DNA from 4 places in the Streptomyces sp. NPDC002476 genome. Region 1 is predicted to be linked to each of the others. Evidence: riboswitches for the same ligand, from Rfam matches in the RefSeq annotation. Region 1 holds a riboswitch; each other region holds the start of a gene.

Region 1 (4,512 bases):
GGCGGTGCTGCCGAAGCCGTTCGACCGGATCGGTGGGCTCCATGTGGCGGCGCGGTACGAGGCGGCGCAGGCCGACGAGTTCGTCGGCGGTGACCTGTTCGCGGTGACGGACACCCCGTACGGGGTGCGGCTGGTGGTCGGTGACGTGCGAGGGAAGGGGCTCGACGCCGTGGAGACGGTCGCCGTGGTCATCGGGGCGTTCCGGGAGGCGGCCGAACAGGAGCGCTCGCTGGAGGGCGTGGCGCGTCGGCTGGAGCGGGCGCTGGTGCGGGAGAGGAGAGCGCGCCGGGGCGGGCCCGACGTCGTCGAGGGCTTCACCACCGCCGTGCTGGCCGAGATCCCGGCCGGCCTGTCCCGGGTCCGGATCGTCAACCGTGGCCACCCCGAGCCGATCCTGCTGTACCCGGACGGGGCGCTGGACGTGCTGGCGCCCTCGATGCCCGCGCTGCCGCTCGGGATGGACCTGGGCGCGTGGCCCGACCGGACGGACGAGTGGGATCTGCGGCCGGGGGCGACACTGCTCCTCTACACCGACGGCCTCTCCGAGGCGCGGAACGCCGAGGGGGACTTCTACGATCCGGCGGCCCGGCTGCGCGGGCGGATCTTTCCCGGGCCGGAGGAACTGCTGTCCGCGCTGACCGACGACGTACGGCTGCACACGGGGGGCGAGTCGACCGACGACATGGCCCTGCTCGCGGTCGTGCGCCCGGCGGAGGGGCAGCCGGAGCGGCGCAGGACCGTCCGGATCGTGGGGCCGGAACCGGCATGACGGACGGTCCGGGGCGTCTGGGCGTGTACAAGGGCGCCGGGGGGTGGCCTGGCGTGTGCAAGAGGGCCGGGGGTTCGGTCGGCCGGGTGCGCCCGTGAGACCGCGGACGTTCGTCCGGGCCGCCGGGCGCGCCTGAGCGGACCGGGGTGCCACCGTACGTAATCGAAAGGCGCCGCTCCGCATAACATTTGACGCAACATCAGTCGCGGGGTATTGACTGAGGCCCGATCAAGTCGTCTGAATACGCCCCGAGATGTCCACTAAAGTCCAGGCCAAAGACGTGAACGATCAGTGGGAACGGCTTGGAATCAGGGCCCGGTGTCTATTAACGTTCGATAACGCAGCGCGGTCGTCCCAGCCGTCGCCAGAGGCGGCACCGTGCGCGAGCGCCGAATCCCGAAAGGGAACCGGGGAACCACCACCCTGGGGTGAATCGGACATCCGGGTCTCGTGAGAGATGCGGTGTCCGTAGGAGACCTTCCTGCTCCGAACCCGTCAGCTAACCCGGTAGGCGAGAAGGAAGGAAAGGAGTGCGCCCCCGTGGCGTCCAACAAGCCTGCCCCCGAGGCCCCCGCCCGGCTCGATTCCGCGTACGGTTCCGAGTTCGGCACCGACTTCGGCCCCGGTTATGGCGCGGGCCCCGGCTACGGATCCGACTACGGAACGGCCGGGATGACCACGGTGCCCGGCACCGCGGATCGCATGGACCACGGAATCGGACCGGACATGGCCGCCACCGCGACCCTGCCCGGCGCCGGCCTCGGTGTCGACGGCGAGCGCGGCTGGGACGAGTGGAACCCCACCGAGGAGACCGTCCGCCCCGTACGCGGCAGGCACCGGGTCGCCAAGCAGCGCAACGGACTCGCCCGCAGTTCCGCGGTGCTCGGGGTCGGCGTCATCGCGGCGGTCGGCGCGGGCGGCATGGCCTCCGCGCAGGGCAAGCCGCCGGTGTCCATCTCCCTTCCCGACTCCATCGCGGACAACCTGCCCGACGCCAAGTCCCTTCCCGGCGTGGGCGCCCTCCTCTCCGACAAGTCCGAGGACGACGGGGCCGCGCCCGTCACCGCCCCGCTCACCACCGCAGGCATCACCACCGCCGAGGCCGAGCAGGGCACGACCGACGCGGGCGAGGCGCTGCGCGCCCGCATCCTCCAGCAGGCCGAGCAGCAGCAGGCCGCCGCCGACGCGGAGGCCAGGGAGGCCCAGGAGAAGGCCGCGGCGGAGAAGGCCGCGGCCGAGGCCAAGAAGCAGCAGGACGCCGCCGAGGCCAAGGCCGCCGCCGAGAAGAAGAAGGCGGAGGAGGAGGCGAAGAAGAAGGCCGAGGCCCTGCGGCTCGCCAAGCTCGCCGCCAGCTACGCCGTCCCGACCACCTCGTACACGATCACCTCGACGTACGGCCAGGCCGGCACGATGTGGTCCTCCGGTCACCACACCGGCCTCGACTTCGCGGCGCCGACGGGCACCCCCGTCAAGGCCGTTCACGGCGGCACCATCAAGTCGGCGGGCTGGTCCGGCTCGTACGGCTACCGCACGGTGCTGGAGCTGGAGGACGGCACGGAGATCTGGTACTGCCACCAGTCCTCGATCGGCGTCGGGGTCGGCCAGAAGGTCTCCACCGGGGACACCATCGGCCGGGTCGGCGCGACCGGCAACGTGACGGGCCCCCACCTCCACCTGGAGATCCACACCGCCGACGGCACGGGCGTGGACCCGATGGGCTGGCTGCGGAGCAAGGGCCTCAACATCTGAGGCACCCGCGTCGGCGATGCGCGGGCGGACAGCGCGGACAACACCGATCAGCCGTCCGCCGCACGGCGAATGCACGGAGCACCGTTCTGGCGCGAACACGTTGATCGATTCATGACTTCCCTTCGCGAACTGGGCTCTTCCGATCCTCAGGTGTTCTCGTGTTCCCGTGTTCCCGCTCGCCCTCGGCGGCCATGTCTTCGGCCGGACGGCCGACGGGGCGCAGTCGTTCACCGTGCTCGACGCCTACTCCGCCCAGGGAACGAGGGCGCACTGTTCTGGTTCCGGCGGCGGATCGTGCTCGGGGGGCCGCGCTCCGGTCGCTCCGCCGAACTGCCCGTCTCCACGAACGCCCCGGAAGCATCGCGCTCCCGGGGCGTTCGCGCATCCGCGGCGCGCGCCCGGGGCTACCGGGGCGGCAGCTGGTACGGGTTGTAGCCGCCGTACGCCTGGTGCGGCGGCGGGAACGCGGCCGGGGCCGGCGCCGGCCAGTACGCGGCCGGGGCGGGCGGGAACGGGTAGGGGCGCAGGAGGCCCGCCGCCTGCGCGGCGTAGGCGAGGGCAGGAGCGGCCACGTCCCTGCGCTGCCAGAGGTGGTGCAACAGCTCCAGTTCACGTGCGGCGAAATCGGGGCCCACCGTCCCGAGGCGGGCCTGGCGGCGGAGCGAGGCCAGCGACATCGCGAACGACTCGTACTCGGCGACGGTACGGGCGGCGGCCTTGCCCCGGGCCTTGGCCTGCGCCTGCGCCTTGCGGCGCTCCTTGCGGGGCGCCCCGCCCTGCGCCGGGGGCGGGGCCTGGACCGGCGCCTGGACGGGCGCGCCGACCGGGGCCACCGCTCCGTGGCCCGGACCGTGAACCGCTCCGGTGCCCGGTGCGTGGCCCGGACCGTACGGGTTGCCCCAGCCGGCCCCGGCGTCGAAGGAGTGGTGCCGACGGGCCGCGTCGCGGGCCAGGCCGCGGGCCCGCATGGAGGCGAGGGCGAGCGGTTCGACGGGGGTCAGCCAGCCGGCCGCCGCGTAGCCGGGCAGCTCCGCGGCGAGTGCGCGCAGCTCGCGTCGGCGTGCCCAGATCACCAGCCAGGTCACCACGCCGAAGAGCGGAACCATGAACACCGCGTACACGGCGTAGAAGGCGAGTGGTCCGAAGAAGGAGGCCGACCCGTTCCACAGCGCGTGCATGCCCATGGCGAGGACGAGCCCCAGCAGCGGCAGCGCGACGCGGCGCAACCGCCGGTTGCGGGCACTGGCGGCGGCGAGCCCGAAGCCCGTTCCCGTCAGGATCGTGAAGAGCGGGTGCGCGAACGGGGACATCACCGCCCGCACGAAGAACGTCGCGGCGGTCACCGAGGCGACACCCGAGGCCCCGGCCTGCTGGTCCTCCCCGAACGCGTTGCCCAGATAGAGGATGTTCTCGGTGAAGGCGAAACCGCTCGCGGTGAAACCGGCGATCACGACGCCGTCGACGATTCCGCTGAACTCACGTCTTCGGAACAGGAAGATCAGCAGGATCGCGGCGGCCTTGGCGCTCTCCTCGACGACCGGTGCTATGACCGTCGCACCGAGGTTGTCCGCGTTCGTCGGGTCGGCGGTGGTCGTGGCTATCCAACGGGTCGCGAACGAGTTCGCGAGGATCGCGATCAGGGCGGCCGCGAAAGCGCCCCAGGCCAGGGCGAACAACAGGTTCCGCCAGGGCGCGGGGTCGACCCGGTCCAGCCAGCGGAACGCCGCCATCAGGAGCGGCACGGGCAGCACCGCGAGGCCGAGACCTACGAGGAAGCCCTCGGTGCCCGTCTGGTCGCGGACCAGGGCCAGGATCGCCAGAGCGCACACCGCGAGCACCGTGCACACGGCCGCGACGCGGAACGTCCTGCTGCGCCACACCATGCCGACGCGCCGCGGCCGGTACCTCCAGTGCCGTCGCTCCGGCACGGCGGCCAGGATCTCGCCGACCCGCTGCTCCTCGAGCACCGGGACGGCCGGATGCGGCTGCCGCTG
Region 2 (4,512 bases), on a different contig from region 1:
GCCTCGGTCAGGGCGTCCCGGAAGTCCTGCGGCGTCGCGGCGGTGGTGAGGTCGAGGGGCGGCCGCGGACGCAGCCCCTCGGTCAGGCAGGCGTCGTAGGTGAGCAGGCCGAGCGACTCGGAGTTGCCGAGGATCGCGACCCGGGGGCCCGCCGGGAGCGGCTGGTCCGCGAGGAGGAGACCCACGTCGACCACCTCCGTCACCGTGTCGACGCGGATCACGCCCGCCTGCCGCATGAGGGCGGAGACCGTCGCGTCCGGGATCCGGCTGACGGGTACGGCGTGGCCGGGCGGGGTGGCGCCGGTGTGCCGGGCGCCCTTCACCACGACCACGGGCTTCACGGCCGCGGTGCGCCGGGCGAGCCGCATGAACTTGCGCGGGTTGCCGAACGATTCGAGGTACAGCAGGGCGACGTCGGTGTCCGGGTCCTCGTACCAGTACTGGAGGAAGTCATTGCCCGAGATGTCGGCCCGGTTGCCCGCGGAGATGAAGGTGGAGAGCCCCGCACCCTGCCGGTAGAGCCGGGAGAGCAGGGCGATGCCGATCGCCCCGGACTGGGTGAACAGCCCGATGCGGCCCTGCTCGGGCGGCTCGGGGGCGAGGGAGGCGTTCAGCCGGACGGCCTCGGCGTTGTTGATGATGCCGAAGGCGTTCGGACCGATGATCCGCATCCCGTACGAGCGTGCCTGGCGGACGAGTTCGCGCTGCCGGTCCCTGCCCTCGGCACCCCACTCGGCGTATCCGGCGGAGAGGACGACGAGACCCTGGACGCCGTGCTCGCCGCAGTCGGCCACGACCTCCGGTACGCGCTCGGCGGGGACGGCGACGACCGCGAGATCCACCGGTTCGCCGATCTCGCCGACGCGGCGGTGGGCGGGGACGCCGTCGATGGTGTCCTGGTCGGCGGCGAAGGAACGATTCACGGCATACGTACGGCCGGTGAATCCGGCCGCGAGGAGGTTGCGCAGGACCGCGCGGCCGACACCGCCGGGCGTCCGGCCGACGCCGATGACGGCCACGGAGCCGGGGGCGAGCAGCCGTTGCACGGAGCGCGCCTCGGCCCGCTGCTCACGGCCGCGCTGGACGGCGAGGGACTCGGCCGTCGGTTCGAGGTCCAGGGTGAGGTGGACGGAACCTTCCTCGAAGCTCCGCTGCTGGGTGTAGCCGGCATCCCGGAACACCTTGATCATTTTGGTGTTGGCGGGGAGCACCTCGGCGACGAAGCGGCGGATGCCGCGCTCGCGAGCCACCGCGGCGATGTGCTCCAGCAGTGCCGACGCCACTCCCCGGCCCTGGTGCGCGTCCTGGACCAGGAAGGCGACCTCCGCCTCGTCCGCGGGCACCGAGGCGGGCCTGCCCCGTCCGTCGATCCGGTCGTAGCGGACGGTCGCGATGAACTCGCCGCCGACCGTGACCGCGAGCCCCACCCGGTCGACGTAATCGTGGTGGGTGAACCGGTGCACGTCCCTGGCGGACAGCCGGGGGTACGGGGCGAAGAAGCGGTAGTACTTCGACTCGTCGGAGACCTGCTCGTAGAAACTGACCAGGCGTTCGGCGTCGTCCGTGGTGATGGGCCTGATCCGCGCGGTGCCTCCGTCACGGAGGACCACGTCCGCTTCCCAGTGGTCGGGATAGGCGTGATGCGGACTCTGCTCCGTCGAGGACTGCATGGGCACAGACTACGGCTCGTCCACCACTCGCGTAGCCGCCGGGGCCGGGGCAGTCTGAGGGGGGCCGAACGGCGTTGCGGCACCGCTCGTGGGTGTGGCGCGGGTCGGCCGGAGCACCGCGCACCACATGAGGGAATGGTCTAGACAACTATTGATTCATGAAGGGCAGAACCATGGCTGAGCGCCGCGTCAACGTCGGCTGGGCCGAGGGCCTGCACGCCCGCCCCGCTTCCATATTCGTCCGCGCCGCCACGGCGTCCGGCATCCCCGTGACGATCTCCAAGGCCGACGGCACCCCGGTGAACGCCGCCTCCATGCTCGCGGTGCTCGGGCTCGGCGCGCAGGGCGGCGAGGAGATCGTGCTCGCATCCGAGGCGGACGACGCCGAGGCCGCCTTGGACCGCCTGGCGAAGCTGGTCGCGGAGGGGCTCGACGAACTCCCGGAGACCGTCTGAGCCACGTTCCGGGATTCCCGCTCCCGGGACTTCCGGACTTCTGTACGGGACCGATTCCCGCGAAGGAGCCGCAGTGCCGCCCACCGGCACCGCGGCTCCTTCGTCTTCCGGCCCCCGGGATCCCTTCCCGGCCCCGGGTGCCTCTTCCCGGGATCCGGGACGGTCGCGCAAGGGGCGGACCGGCGGACGGGCGCCCCGGACAGGCCGAAGGCCCCGGCGTGCTGCCGGGGCCTTCGGGAGGCGGTTCGCGGGTCGGCCGTCGGTCAGAGGGAGACGCCGTGGGCACGCAGATACGTGACGGGGTCCATGTCGGATCCGTAGGAGGGCGTGGTCCGGGCCTCGAAGTGGAGGTGCGGTCCGGTGGAGTTGCCGGTCGAGCCGGAAAGGCCGATCTGCTGGCCCGCGCCGACGCTCTGGCCGACACGGACACCGATCGACGAGAGGTGCCCGTACTGCGTGTACGTGCCGTCCGTCATCCGCAGCACGATGTTGTTGCCGTACGCGCCGCCCCAGCCGGCCTCGACGACCGTACCGGCGCCGACGGCGACGACGGAGCTGCCGGACGCGGCGTGGAAGTCGATGCCCGAGTGGCTGCCGGAGGACCAGAGCGAACCGCTGGACTTGTAGCCGGTGGTGACGTAGGAACCGGCGACCGGGAGCTGGAAGAGGCCCAGGCGGGTGCGCTCGGCGGAGCGGGCGGCACGCGCCTTCTCGGCCCGCGCCTCGGCGGCACGCTTCGCCTCGGCCCTGGCCTTCGCCTCGGCCCGGGCGCGCTTCTCGGCCTCGGCCTTCCGCTGGGCCGCCTCCTTCGCCTCGGCGATGAGGTCGGCCCGGCGCTGCTGCGCGTCGGCCTGTGCGTCGATCCGGTCGGCGATGACGTCCTGGATGGCGATGACCTGGTTCAGGCCAATCTCGCCGACCGCGGAGGTCTCGGCGTCCGCGGCGAGGGCCGGGGAAGCAGCGCCTCCGATGACGCCGGTGGTGGCCAGCGCCGCGACGCCGGCGATCCTCGCGCTGCCGCGCGTCAGTCGCCCGGGGGGGCGATGCTTCCCGGTGGCACGGGTGAACGCCATGAAGTGGCTGATCCTTTCCTTCCCTCTCGCCTACCGGGTTAGCTGACGGGTTCGGAGCAGGAAGGTCTCCTACGGAGGTCCCGGCCTCAGCGAGGCTCAGGTTTCCGATTCACCCCAGGGACTTCATTGGGTCCCCGGCTCCCCAGGGCTCACGCCCGGCGGGGACTCGGCGATGGCTGTCCGGTGCGTCGCGGTCGCGACATACGAGTGGCCGGCAGCCCGGTCGACGCTAAGCGCGAGCACATTCGTTCACCAAACGGACAAGCCGTTTTGTAGCGCATGCCACAGGTCGTACGGGCAACCCGGCGACCAACCCGGCGACCGGAACCGAACATGGGGAAGACCCCGGCGAGACATCGCTCACAGGGGCCTTCCACGCCCGGCCACCGGGCCGGTCGGGCCGCCCCCGTTCGGTACCCGGAACGGCCCGGCCCGCGGCTGTGCTCCGGCACCTGCCCCGTACGGGAACGGGGCGCCGGACGCCCGGCCGCCGGACCGACTGGGCCGGGACGCCGGGACGGTCCCCGGCGTCTCCGCCCGAGGAGGCGGCCGGGGACCGTGACGGCGTACCGCTCAGCCGGTGACCACCGACACCTCACCGATGCCCAGGGCCCGGACCGGCTCCTCGATCCGGGACGCGTCGCCGACGAGGATCGTCACCAGCCGGTCACCCGGGAAGGCGCTGACCACGGCTGCGGTCGCCTCGACCGTGCCGGCTGCCGCGAGCCGCGCGTACAGGTGGGCCTGGAAGTCGTCGGGGAGGTGCTGCTCGACCTGGTCGGCCAGCGTGCCCGCCACGGAGGCCGCCGTCTCGAACTTCAGCGGCGCGACACCCACGAGGTTCTGCACCGCGGTCTCGCGCTCCTCGTCGGTCAGCCCCTCGGCCGCCAGCGTCCGCAGGACCGTCCACAGGTCCTCCAACGCCGGTCCGGTCGACTCCGTGTCCACCGATCCGCTGATCGCGAGCATGGCGGCGCCGGTCGCGCCCGTGTCCGAGTCCGGGGCCGACGACCGCAGCACCTGGGCGAAGGCGCGGACACCGTAGGTGTAGCCCTTCTCCTCGCGCAGCACCCGGTCCAGCCGGGAGGTGAGCGTGCCGCCCAGGCAGTACGTGCCGAGCACCTGGGCGGGCCACACGCTGTCGTGCCGGTCCGGTCCGATCCGACCGATCAGCAGTTGCGTCTGCACCGCGCCCGGACGGTCCACGATGACCACGCGGCCGGTGTCGTCGGCGGTGATCGGCGGGGCCGGGCGCGGCTCGACGGTGTCGCCCGACCAGTCGCCGAGTGTCTCGGAGAGCAGAGCCTCCAGGTC
Region 3 (4,512 bases), on a different contig from region 1:
CGACAAGACCGGCACCCTGACCGAGGGTGCCCCGCGCGTCACCGACATCTGTCCGCTGCCCGGATCCGGTCTCACCGAGGACGCCCTCCTGGCCCTCGCCGCGGCGGCCGAGCGCCCCAGCGAGCACCCCCTGGCGCGGGCCGTCGTCGACGCGGCCCGCGCCCGCGACCTCGTGCCGCCGCCCGTGGAGGACTTCGCCTCCACGCCCGGCACCGGCGTCACCGCCACGGTGGACGGCCGTGCCGTCGCCGTCGGCAGCCCCGGTCGGGTGCTCGACGGGCGCACCGGCCGGGCGGCGGCCGGACTCGTCGCACGGTTGGAGGAGGACGGCCGCACCGCCGTGCTGGTCGCCCGCGACGGCGCACCGGTGGGCGTCCTCGGTGTGGCCGACCGGCTGCGCGACGACGCCCGCGCCACCGTCACCCGCCTCGCAGGGCTCACCGGCACCCCGCCGGTGCTGGTCACGGGGGACAACCCGCGCGCCGCAGCTCGTCTGGGCGCCGATGTCGGGATCCAGGATGTCCGGGCGGGGCTGCTGCCCCAGGACAAGGTGGCGGCGGTGCGGGGGATGGAAGCCGCCGGGCGCAAGGTCCTCGTGGTCGGGGACGGCGTCAACGACGCCCCCGCCCTGGCTGCGGCCCACACGGGCATCGCCATGGGCGGGGCGGGTTCCGACCTCGCCCTGGAGACCGCCGACGCGGTCGTCGTCCGCGACGAGCTCGCCGCCGTCCCCACCGCCGTCGCCCTCTCGCGCCGGTGCCGGCGCCTGGTGGCGCAGAACCTCCTGATCGCCGGCGTCTTCATCACAGGCCTGGTCGTCTGGGACCTGGCAGGCACCCTCCCGCTGCCGCTCGGCGTCGCCGGGCACGAGGGCTCCACCGTCCTCGTCGGCCTCAACGGGCTGCGACTGCTGCGCGACGCCGCGTGGAGGCGTGCCTGCAACGACCGCTGAATCCCGCGGGCGCCCCGGCCACCCGGGTCGGGACAACCCTGCCGCGGGGCGGGCGGCGTCTCGTTGCGCCCCGAGAACGAGCGCGGCGGAAGCCTCCTGTGCGGGAAGGGAGCCGCTGCACCAGGTGTGCGCCGCACGGGCGGGACGGCGCACCGGCCGGGCGGCGGCCGGACTCGTCGCACGGCCGGAGGAGCACGGCCGGAGGAGCACGGCCGGAGGAGGACGGCCGGAGGAGGACGGCCACACCGCCGTGCCGGCCGCCCGCGACGACGCCCGCCCCCGCATGCCCGGCTTACGGGGGAGTTCAGCTGTGCGGTGCCGAAGACCCGCGCGACCGGTTCAGATGAGCACGCGACAGAACGAAAGAGATGTCCCTTTTGTCTCCATTTAGAATGAGTTGCAAATTTAGCCGGTAAAGTCGCTTTAGGTAATTTTTGCGTTGTTTGGGGGATGAGCGGAACGCCCCTTTTGTCGATTTGTGGTGTGAGTCACGTAAAGACCCGCCGGAGGGCCGGTCCGCGATTCGGCTCCCCTTGTCGCGCAAGGAGGGGCGAGTTCGATCTGTGAGGTGGATTACTGCGAATTCCGTGAATTGATCATGCGAATCAATTGTGATCAAAAAATACGGGCTTGTTCCGCTCCGCTTTTCTCGCCTACGGTCACCGTCAATCCGGACGGAACGCCGAATCCTGCCGCCGTCCGAAAAACCGACCCACTTGTCCACGGCAGGAGCGGGGGAACCAGGTAAGCCGCCGGTCCGGTATCCGGAACGGCTCGGGGTGAAGTCGCATTCCATGCGGCCAGACATCTCCAGTCTGAACCCGACAGCTCACCTCGCAGGCGACGGAGAGGAATTCACCATGACCGCAACGGGTACGTACCGTCGCCGTTCGTCCACTTTCCGGACCCGTGGCCTCATCGCCGCGGCCACGGGCGGAGTCGCCCTGGTGCTTCCGCTGATCGGAGCGGGTTTCGCCTCGGCCGCCCCGGCCCAGGCCGCCCCGGCCCAGGCCGCCACCACCGAAAAGGCCGCGGTGTCGGGCGCCGTCACCACCGGAAGCGTTTCCCCGCAGAAGGCCGCGACCGTCACGCATTCCGTGATCTCCGGGGACACCCTTTCCAAGATCGCGCAGACCTATTCCGTCGAAGGCGGCTGGCAGAAGCTGTACGAGAGCAACCGGGAGATCATCGGGAGCAGTCCCTCCCTCATCCGCCCGGGAATGAAGCTGGCCGTCGGTGCCGAGTCCGAGGCCGCCACCGGTGCCTCCGGCGCCTCGTCCGCGACCGTCACCGCCGCACCGGTCTCCTACACGGACAACCTGGACGGCTGGATCAGGGAATCGCTGGCCATCATGGCCCGGCACGGCATTCCCGGCAGCTACGACGGCATCCACCGCAACGTCATGCGTGAGTCCTCCGGCAACCCCCGGGCCATCAACAACTGGGACTCGAACGCCGTCGCCGGGACGCCGTCCAAGGGCCTGCTCCAGGTCATCGACCCGACGTTCCGCGCCTACCACGTGCCCGGCACGCCGTTCGACAGCTACGACCCGGTCGCCAACATCACGGCCGCGTGCAACTACGCCGCCGACAAGTACGGCTCCATCGACAACGTCTTCGGCGCCTACTGACCCATACCGGCCCGGCCCCGTGCCGGTTCGGAAGCGACGGGATGCGCCCCTCGGGAAGCCGCACGGCTCCCCGAGGGGCGCATCCCGTAGCGTCGTACCGGGGCCCCGTCGCTTCCCCGCCCCGCCCGCCGGCGGGGCGGACTTCGCCCGTGGTCACTCCAGGGCACTGCCCGCCGGCCGTTGCGGCCGCCGCAGCGGCGGTCTGGGGACCGTCGCCGCAGCGCCCTCCCGGACTGAGTGCACCGCCGCGTCGTGAAGACGCCTGCTGTCCTCCTCGGAGCTGCAGGGCACGGGGCTGCCCGACATGGTGAACCAGTCGATCGCACCCGTGTACTGCACGGTCACCTGAGCCGTGTCGTCGGCCCAGGTCGTGTGAACGGTCAGGTCCCCGGTCAGGACGCCGACCTCGTCCGTGAGCACGCCTCCACGCCCCGAGAACACACCACGAGTGGTCCATGACGCCCAAGTCATGTACCCAGGCTGACACCAGGTCCGCGGATCCGCGACCCGCGCGAGCGCGCCGCCTGGCGCCCCGGAGTCCGTTCCGGAATGCGGAACGGGCGAAACCTTCCCTCCGGGCCGCCTGCGATTCCTGTCCCGCCAATCGCCCGCGAATCGACGCACTCCTTACGCCGAACCGCCGGATCATCGCTCTGAAACAACGGATTCCGTAGGTAAACACCCCTCGGCCTGAGGAACTCGTCGGGATTGCGTGTCGCGCTGGGAGCGACGAAACCACTCATCACGTCCTCGTCCGGAGGCGATACCGCTCCCGTGCTCAACCACCGCACCTGTTGATCGGAAACGCACGATGACCGAAATGCTCAGCACTCCCCAGGCGCTCGCGCCGGCTACCGGCCCCGTACCGCGGAAGCTCAAGCGTTCCATCGGTGTCGTCGGCGGATTCGCCGGACTCGAAGCACACGGTGCTCGACGACAGGAGGGGCGGTGCGGCGCCCCGCGCGGACCGTCTCGTCCGGTTCTCTCCCGCGCGGTCCCGCCCGTCGCACGGGCCCGGCGGGGCCTGGCAGACTCCGCGTCGTGAGACCTGATCTGACTCAACTTCGGGACATGATCGACGGGGCGCCGGAATCCGTCCGCAGGCGGGCCGTCGCCACACCGGAGGCGCTGATCCGGCGGGCCGAGGCGCGCGTCGGCCCGCTGCCGCCGTCGTACCGGTGGTGGCTGGCGCGATTCGGTCACGGCCGCGCCGGGCGCGCGGAGATCGCGACCGTGCCACCGGGCGACTGCGCCGACGACGTGTACGAGTCCATCACCGCCGACTGGCGGCTGGACGACACCCGGCTGTGCTTCGCCGTCGAGCCCGACTGCGGCGACAGCTACTGCTTCGCCCTCGACCGGAACGGCGAGGCGGGGGACGGGGAGCGTCCGGTGGTGTGCCGTGAGGGGAAGGACGGCGAGGAGTACCCCGTCGCGGAGTCCTTCGCCGGTTTCCTCACCGTCCAGGAAGCGCTCGCGCGAGGACTGCGGGACGGCCCCAACCCCGCGGTCGCCCGCCTGTGGCGGTCGACGCCGGGCGTCCTGCTCGGCAACGGCGTCCAGATCTACGGACCGCATAGCCTCACGGAACGCAACGAGACCTTCGAGGTCGCCCGGTACGCGCCCCACTGGGTGCTGATCGGCGACGACAGCGGGGGGCATGGACTGTTCATGCGCCGTCACGGCCGGGACCGCACCCGTGTGTTCCGCCTGGATCTCGGGGCGATCGACGAGCACATCGAGACGAACGGCGACCTGATGACGGACGACCTGCTCGGCTGGCTGCGCGCGGGCGGCCCGTCGGCCTGAGGGGACGGCCGATGCGACCATGCGCGCGGCGACCGGCCCCCGCGACCGGCGCTCGCGCGGCCGGCGCTCGCGCGGCCGGCACATCACCGCCCGGTGGCCACGGGGGAGCCCGGCCGGTCG
Region 4 (4,512 bases), on a different contig from region 1:
TCATGTCCAGGTCCGTCTGCCCGGCCTGCCCCTCGCTGGTGAGGTAGTCGCCCAGGAAGATCGAGTTGACCAGATGCAGGGCCAGCGGCTGCAACGAGCGCACATGCACCTCGCGCCCGCCCGCGAGCCGCACCTCCACGTCCGGGCAGACGAACCGGACCATTGCCAGGATGCGCAGACACCGCTGCGGGGTGAGGTTCCATTCCTTCGCCAGCGGGGTCCCCTCGAACGGGATCAGGAAGTTCACCGGCACCGAGTCCGGGTCCAGTTCGCGCAGTGAGAAGACCACGTCGACCAGGTCGGCGTCGCTCTCGCCCATCCCCGCGATCAGTCCGGAGCACGCCGAGAGGCCGGCGGCCTGCGCCTGCCGCACGGTCTCCACCCGGTCCGCGTAGGTGTGCGTGGTGGTGATGGCCCCGTACGTTTCCTCGGACGTGTTGAGGTTGTGGTTGTACGCGTCGGCGCCCGCCGAGCGCAGCCGCTCGGCCTGCCCGTCGGTGAGCAGCCCGAGGCAGGCGCACACCTCGACGCCCTCGTGCTGGTCCTTGATCGCCTCGATGGTCTCCGACACCCGGTCGACGTCACGGTCCGTCGGACCGCGGCCGCTCGCCACCAGGCACACCCGCTTGGCGCCCCCCGCAACCCCGGCCGCGGCGGCCTTCGACGCCTCGTTCGGTTTCAGCCACGTGTACTTGAGGATCCCGGCCTTCGATCCGAGCCGCTGCGAGCAGTACGAGCAGTCCTCGGGGCAGAGCCCGGACTTGAGATTGACCAGATAGTTCAGTTTCACCCGCCGCCCGAACCACTGACGGCGCACCTTTCCGGCCGCGGCCACCACGTCGAGCAGGTCGTCGTCCGAGGTCGCCAGTACGGCGAGGGCTTCTTCGCGGGTCGGCAGCTCGCGCCGCAGCCCCTTGTCCACCAGCGTGTTCAGGAGGTCCATGGCGTCGATCCTGTCCCATGGCCCGCCCCGCCGCCAAGGAGGAACCGGACAACACGCCTCGGGAAGGGTGTGTGCATTGCCACACCATGACCCGCTGATCCCGCGGTTAGGGTCTGTGAACTGCCTACAAAAGGGACCGCTCATGTCCTACGCCCCGTTCGACTGGATCGATGACGCGGCACGTCGCCGCGCGGATGCCGGACTCGTCCGTACGCTCCGCCCGCGGCCCGCCGAGACGGCGTCACTGGATCTCGCGAGCAACGACTATCTGGGCCTCACCCGGCACCCCGAGGTCACCGGCGCGGCGGCCGAGGCCGCGCGCCGCTGGGGCGGCGGGGCGACCGGTTCACGGCTTGTCACCGGCTCCACCGATCTGCATGCCGAACTCGAACGCGAACTGGCCGAATTCTGCGGGTTCGAGGCGGCGTTGGTGCTGTCGTCGGGGTACGCGGCCAATCTCGCCGCACTCACCGCTCTCACCGGCCGCGACGCGCTGATCGTCTCCGATGCGGGCAACCACGCCTCGATCGTCGACGGGTGCCGGTTGTCCCGGGCCGGGACCGTCGTCGTCCCGCACGCCGACCCCGACGCCGTGCGCAAGGCGCTGCGGACGCACGAGGGGCGCGCGCTGGCGGTCACCGACTCGGTCTTCTCGGTCGACGGCGACGCCGCACCGCTGCCGGCGCTCGCCGCGGCCTGCCGGGCGGAGGGGGCCGCGTTGCTCGTCGACGACGCGCACGGCCTGGGGGTGCTGGGGGAGGGCGGCCGGGGCGCGCTCGCCGCCGCGGGTCTCGCGGGCGACGAGGGAGTAGTCGCCACGCTCACCCTCTCCAAGTCCCTCGGCAGTCAGGGCGGAGCGGTCCTCGGCCCAGCCCGGGTGATCGAACACCTCGTCAACACGGCCCGGACGTTCATCTTCGACACGGGCCTCGCGCCGGCCGCCGCGGGCGCCGCGCTCGCCGGCCTGCGCCTGCTCGGCCGGGAACCGGAACGCGCCGGGCGGGTCCGCGAGGTCGCCGTGGGGCTGTACGGGCGGCTGACCGCGGCCGGTCTGGCAGCCGTGCGTCCGGACGCCGCCGTGGTCTCCGTACGGGCCCCCTCGGCGGACGCGGCGGTGCGCTGGGCGGCGGACTGCCGCGAGGAGGGGGTCGTGGTCGGGTGCTTCCGGCCGCCGTCGGTGCCGGACGGCATCTCCCGGCTGCGGCTGACCGCGCGCGCCGACCTGACCGACGAGCAGATCGCGACGGCGGTGGAGACCGTACGGCGCACCGCCCCCGTCGGCTGACGGGCCCCGGAGCCGTCCGGCGGCTCCGGGGCCCGCAAGGCCGTGGGTCAGCGGACGCGTCCGTAGTAGACGCTCTTCGACCAGATCTTCTCCAGCCGGACCACCGCGCCGGTCCTCGGCGAGTGCCAGATCTTGTTGTGCCCGGCGTAGATCCCGACGTGGTAGACGCTTCGGCCGTAATGGAAGAAGACCAGGTCTCCGCGCTTGCGGTGCGAGGCCGAGACGTGGCGGGTCCTGTTGTACTGCTGCTGGGCGGTGCGGGGGAGCTTCTTGCCCGCCTTCTTGAACGAGTAGACCGTCAGCCCGGAGCAGTCGAAGCGGTGGGGGCCGGTAGCGCCCCACCTGTACGGCGAGCCCTTCTTCGACGCCGCGACGTTGAGCGCCTTGAGCGACGGAGTGGCCGCCTGGGCCTCCGTGACGGCGCCCGGGGCGAGCATGGTGCCGCCGACGGCGGCCAGCGTCAGAACCGAGGCCGTACCGGCCCGGGCGAGCAGAGACGGGACATGAACCTGCGCAGTCATGCGCAACCCTTCGTCAGCCGCCTGTGAAGGATGACCTGTCGGGTTCGGGCTGGCGAAGGTGCCCGGCCGCGCTCGGCGGCTTCACCCCGAGGGACGACCGATGTTCCGGTCGACCCGTTGTGCTCGGGTCCTCCACTCCTGCCGATCCACTTCTGTCGACCAGTCATCCGGGCGGCGGCAGGACTCGGCGTCCGCTCGGACCGCCCCGCCGCGGTGGCGGGGGCTTGTCGTCCCAGGGATCTTGACTCACCGACAGTCGGATTTCCGAGCTGAAACGGCGATATGTGAGAGTCCTCACGACTGAACCGCTCGAGTGGAGCTGACGCATTTGGATGGCGCGCCGCGCATGCCAACCGGTCGCCCACCAGGGGCGGGAGGGCGGATTTCGCCCACCGCCCCCAGGAGTCCGCAAGTCGAGATTTCGCCGAAAACGCCGTTTCTTACTCTGAAAAGAGTAGGAAAATCAGATTGCACATCGGGCGTGTCGCGCGGCGGAGTTGACGGGGGATCGACTCGCGGAGCGAACGGGCGACCTATCGACCGGGTGTCACGGGGGCAGGGTGACGCGAGCGGACCGGCGTTCCCCGTCCAGGGCGCGCAGCGCCCGTGCCAGGGTCCCCGCGTGGATGCGCGCCTCGCCGCGTTCGTGCATCAGTGCCAGGGCGTCCCGCAGCGCCCCGGCGCGCGAGGCCAGCGCCTGCGCGGCGCGCAGTGCCCCGTAGGTGTCGCTGCCGCGGGCCGGGTTGATCCGGCCCAGCTGGTCGAGGACGTCGAGGTAGCAGTCGATGAACTCGCCCTCCGCACGGGTCAGCGCCGGCAGCGGGGGAGGATCGGACGGACGCATCGGGTCCTCACCGCGAGCCGGGCGACGGGAACGACGTCTTCCGGCTCTCAACGACGTGGTCCACCAGGCCGTAGGCCCGGGCGCCCGCAGCGTCGAGAACGAGGTCGCGCTCGATGTCCTCGTCGATCCGCCCGGCGTCGCGGCCCGTGTGACGGGCCAGCAGGGTGACGAGCGTCTCGCGGACCCGGTCCAGTTCCCGCGCCTCGATCTCCAGATCGGACGGCCGGCCGTGGACGGGCTCGGCGAGCGCGGGCTGGCGCATTACGACGCGCGCCCCCGGCAGTACGTGCCGCCGCCCCGGGGCGCCCGCGGCGAGCAGGACGGCGGCCCAGGCGTCGGCCCGGCCCAGGCAGTACGTCTCCACCTCGCAGGTGAGGTACTCCATCGTGTCGTGGACGGCGGTCATGGCCGCGAACGAGCCTCCCGGGGAGTTGATGTAGAGGGAGACGGGCCGGTCCGGGGCGGCGTGTTCCAGATACATGAACTGCGCGATCAGATCACTGGCCGCGGTGTCGTCGACCTCGGTGCCGAGGAAGACGATCCGTTCGGCCAGCAGCTTGGAGTACGGGTCGAGGGTGCGGGTCCCGTGGGGCGTGCGCTCGGTGAACTCGGGCAGCACGTGCCGGGCGGTGGGGCGGAACAGCATGGCGTTGCCTCTCCTCGCGGGATGCGCGCGGCTCCGGACCGGGCTCGCGTCCGCATCTGTGAAAAATGTACAGGACGTACAGAAGGTTGTGGTGGGTTCTGCGATCTACCCAGCGGGTTCGTCGGCGGTTCGTTGTCGGTAGTGGCTGCGACGGGCTGTTGTCTGGTGGCGTCTGCGCCAGTTGGACCAGTGCAGCAGTCTGGCCGTAGCTACGGCTGGTGGCCTGAAGACGGTGACGAGTAGGTGTCGGATCTCTGCGGACGGTCGAGTCCG

The links. A riboswitch is a leader RNA that binds a small molecule or an ion and turns the genes downstream of it on or off. The one in region 1 is predicted to bind cyclic di-AMP.
Region 2: it holds a riboswitch for cyclic di-AMP, as region 1 does, so the genes downstream of both, ACFYXM_RS25180 (M23 family metallopeptidase) here and ACFYXM_RS26410 (M23 family metallopeptidase) in region 1, are expected to answer to the same signal.
Region 3: it holds a riboswitch for cyclic di-AMP, as region 1 does, so the genes downstream of both, ACFYXM_RS21815 (transglycosylase SLT domain-containing protein) here and ACFYXM_RS26410 (M23 family metallopeptidase) in region 1, are expected to answer to the same signal.
Region 4: it holds a riboswitch for cyclic di-AMP, as region 1 does, so the genes downstream of both, ACFYXM_RS19080 (C40 family peptidase) here and ACFYXM_RS26410 (M23 family metallopeptidase) in region 1, are expected to answer to the same signal.

What each region holds. Positions count from the first base shown of each region.
Region 1 is NZ_JBIARH010000027.1:82,071-86,582, forward strand. Features, by position in the region: gene ACFYXM_RS26405 (PP2C family protein-serine/threonine phosphatase) at 1-769, shown strand, start outside; cyclic di-AMP (ydaO/yuaA leader) riboswitch at 1,147-1,298, shown strand; gene ACFYXM_RS26410 (M23 family metallopeptidase) at 1,496-2,518, shown strand; gene ACFYXM_RS26415 (PrsW family glutamic-type intramembrane protease) at 2,923-4,485, opposite strand.
Region 2 is NZ_JBIARH010000025.1:4,554-9,065, forward strand. Features, by position in the region: gene ACFYXM_RS25170 (GNAT family N-acetyltransferase) at 1-1,670, opposite strand, end outside; gene ACFYXM_RS25175 (HPr family phosphocarrier protein) at 1,844-2,125, shown strand; gene ACFYXM_RS25180 (M23 family metallopeptidase) at 2,389-3,198, opposite strand; cyclic di-AMP (ydaO/yuaA leader) riboswitch at 3,211-3,380, opposite strand; gene ACFYXM_RS25185 (M16 family metallopeptidase) at 3,772-4,512, opposite strand, start outside.
Region 3 is NZ_JBIARH010000019.1:30,639-35,150, forward strand. Features, by position in the region: gene ACFYXM_RS21810 (heavy metal translocating P-type ATPase) at 1-952, shown strand, start outside; cyclic di-AMP (ydaO/yuaA leader) riboswitch at 1,623-1,808, shown strand; gene ACFYXM_RS21815 (transglycosylase SLT domain-containing protein) at 1,813-2,583, shown strand; gene ACFYXM_RS21820 (hypothetical protein) at 2,737-3,054, opposite strand; gene ACFYXM_RS21825 (SMI1/KNR4 family protein) at 3,625-4,392, shown strand.
Region 4 is NZ_JBIARH010000015.1:77,249-81,760, forward strand. Features, by position in the region: gene bioB (biotin synthase BioB) at 1-943, opposite strand, end outside; gene ACFYXM_RS19075 (8-amino-7-oxononanoate synthase) at 1,086-2,228, shown strand; gene ACFYXM_RS19080 (C40 family peptidase) at 2,276-2,749, opposite strand; cyclic di-AMP (ydaO/yuaA leader) riboswitch at 2,753-2,949, opposite strand; gene ACFYXM_RS19085 (hypothetical protein) at 3,297-3,593, opposite strand; gene ACFYXM_RS19090 (ATP-dependent Clp protease proteolytic subunit) at 3,601-4,236, opposite strand; gene ACFYXM_RS19095 (hypothetical protein) at 4,449-4,512, opposite strand, start outside.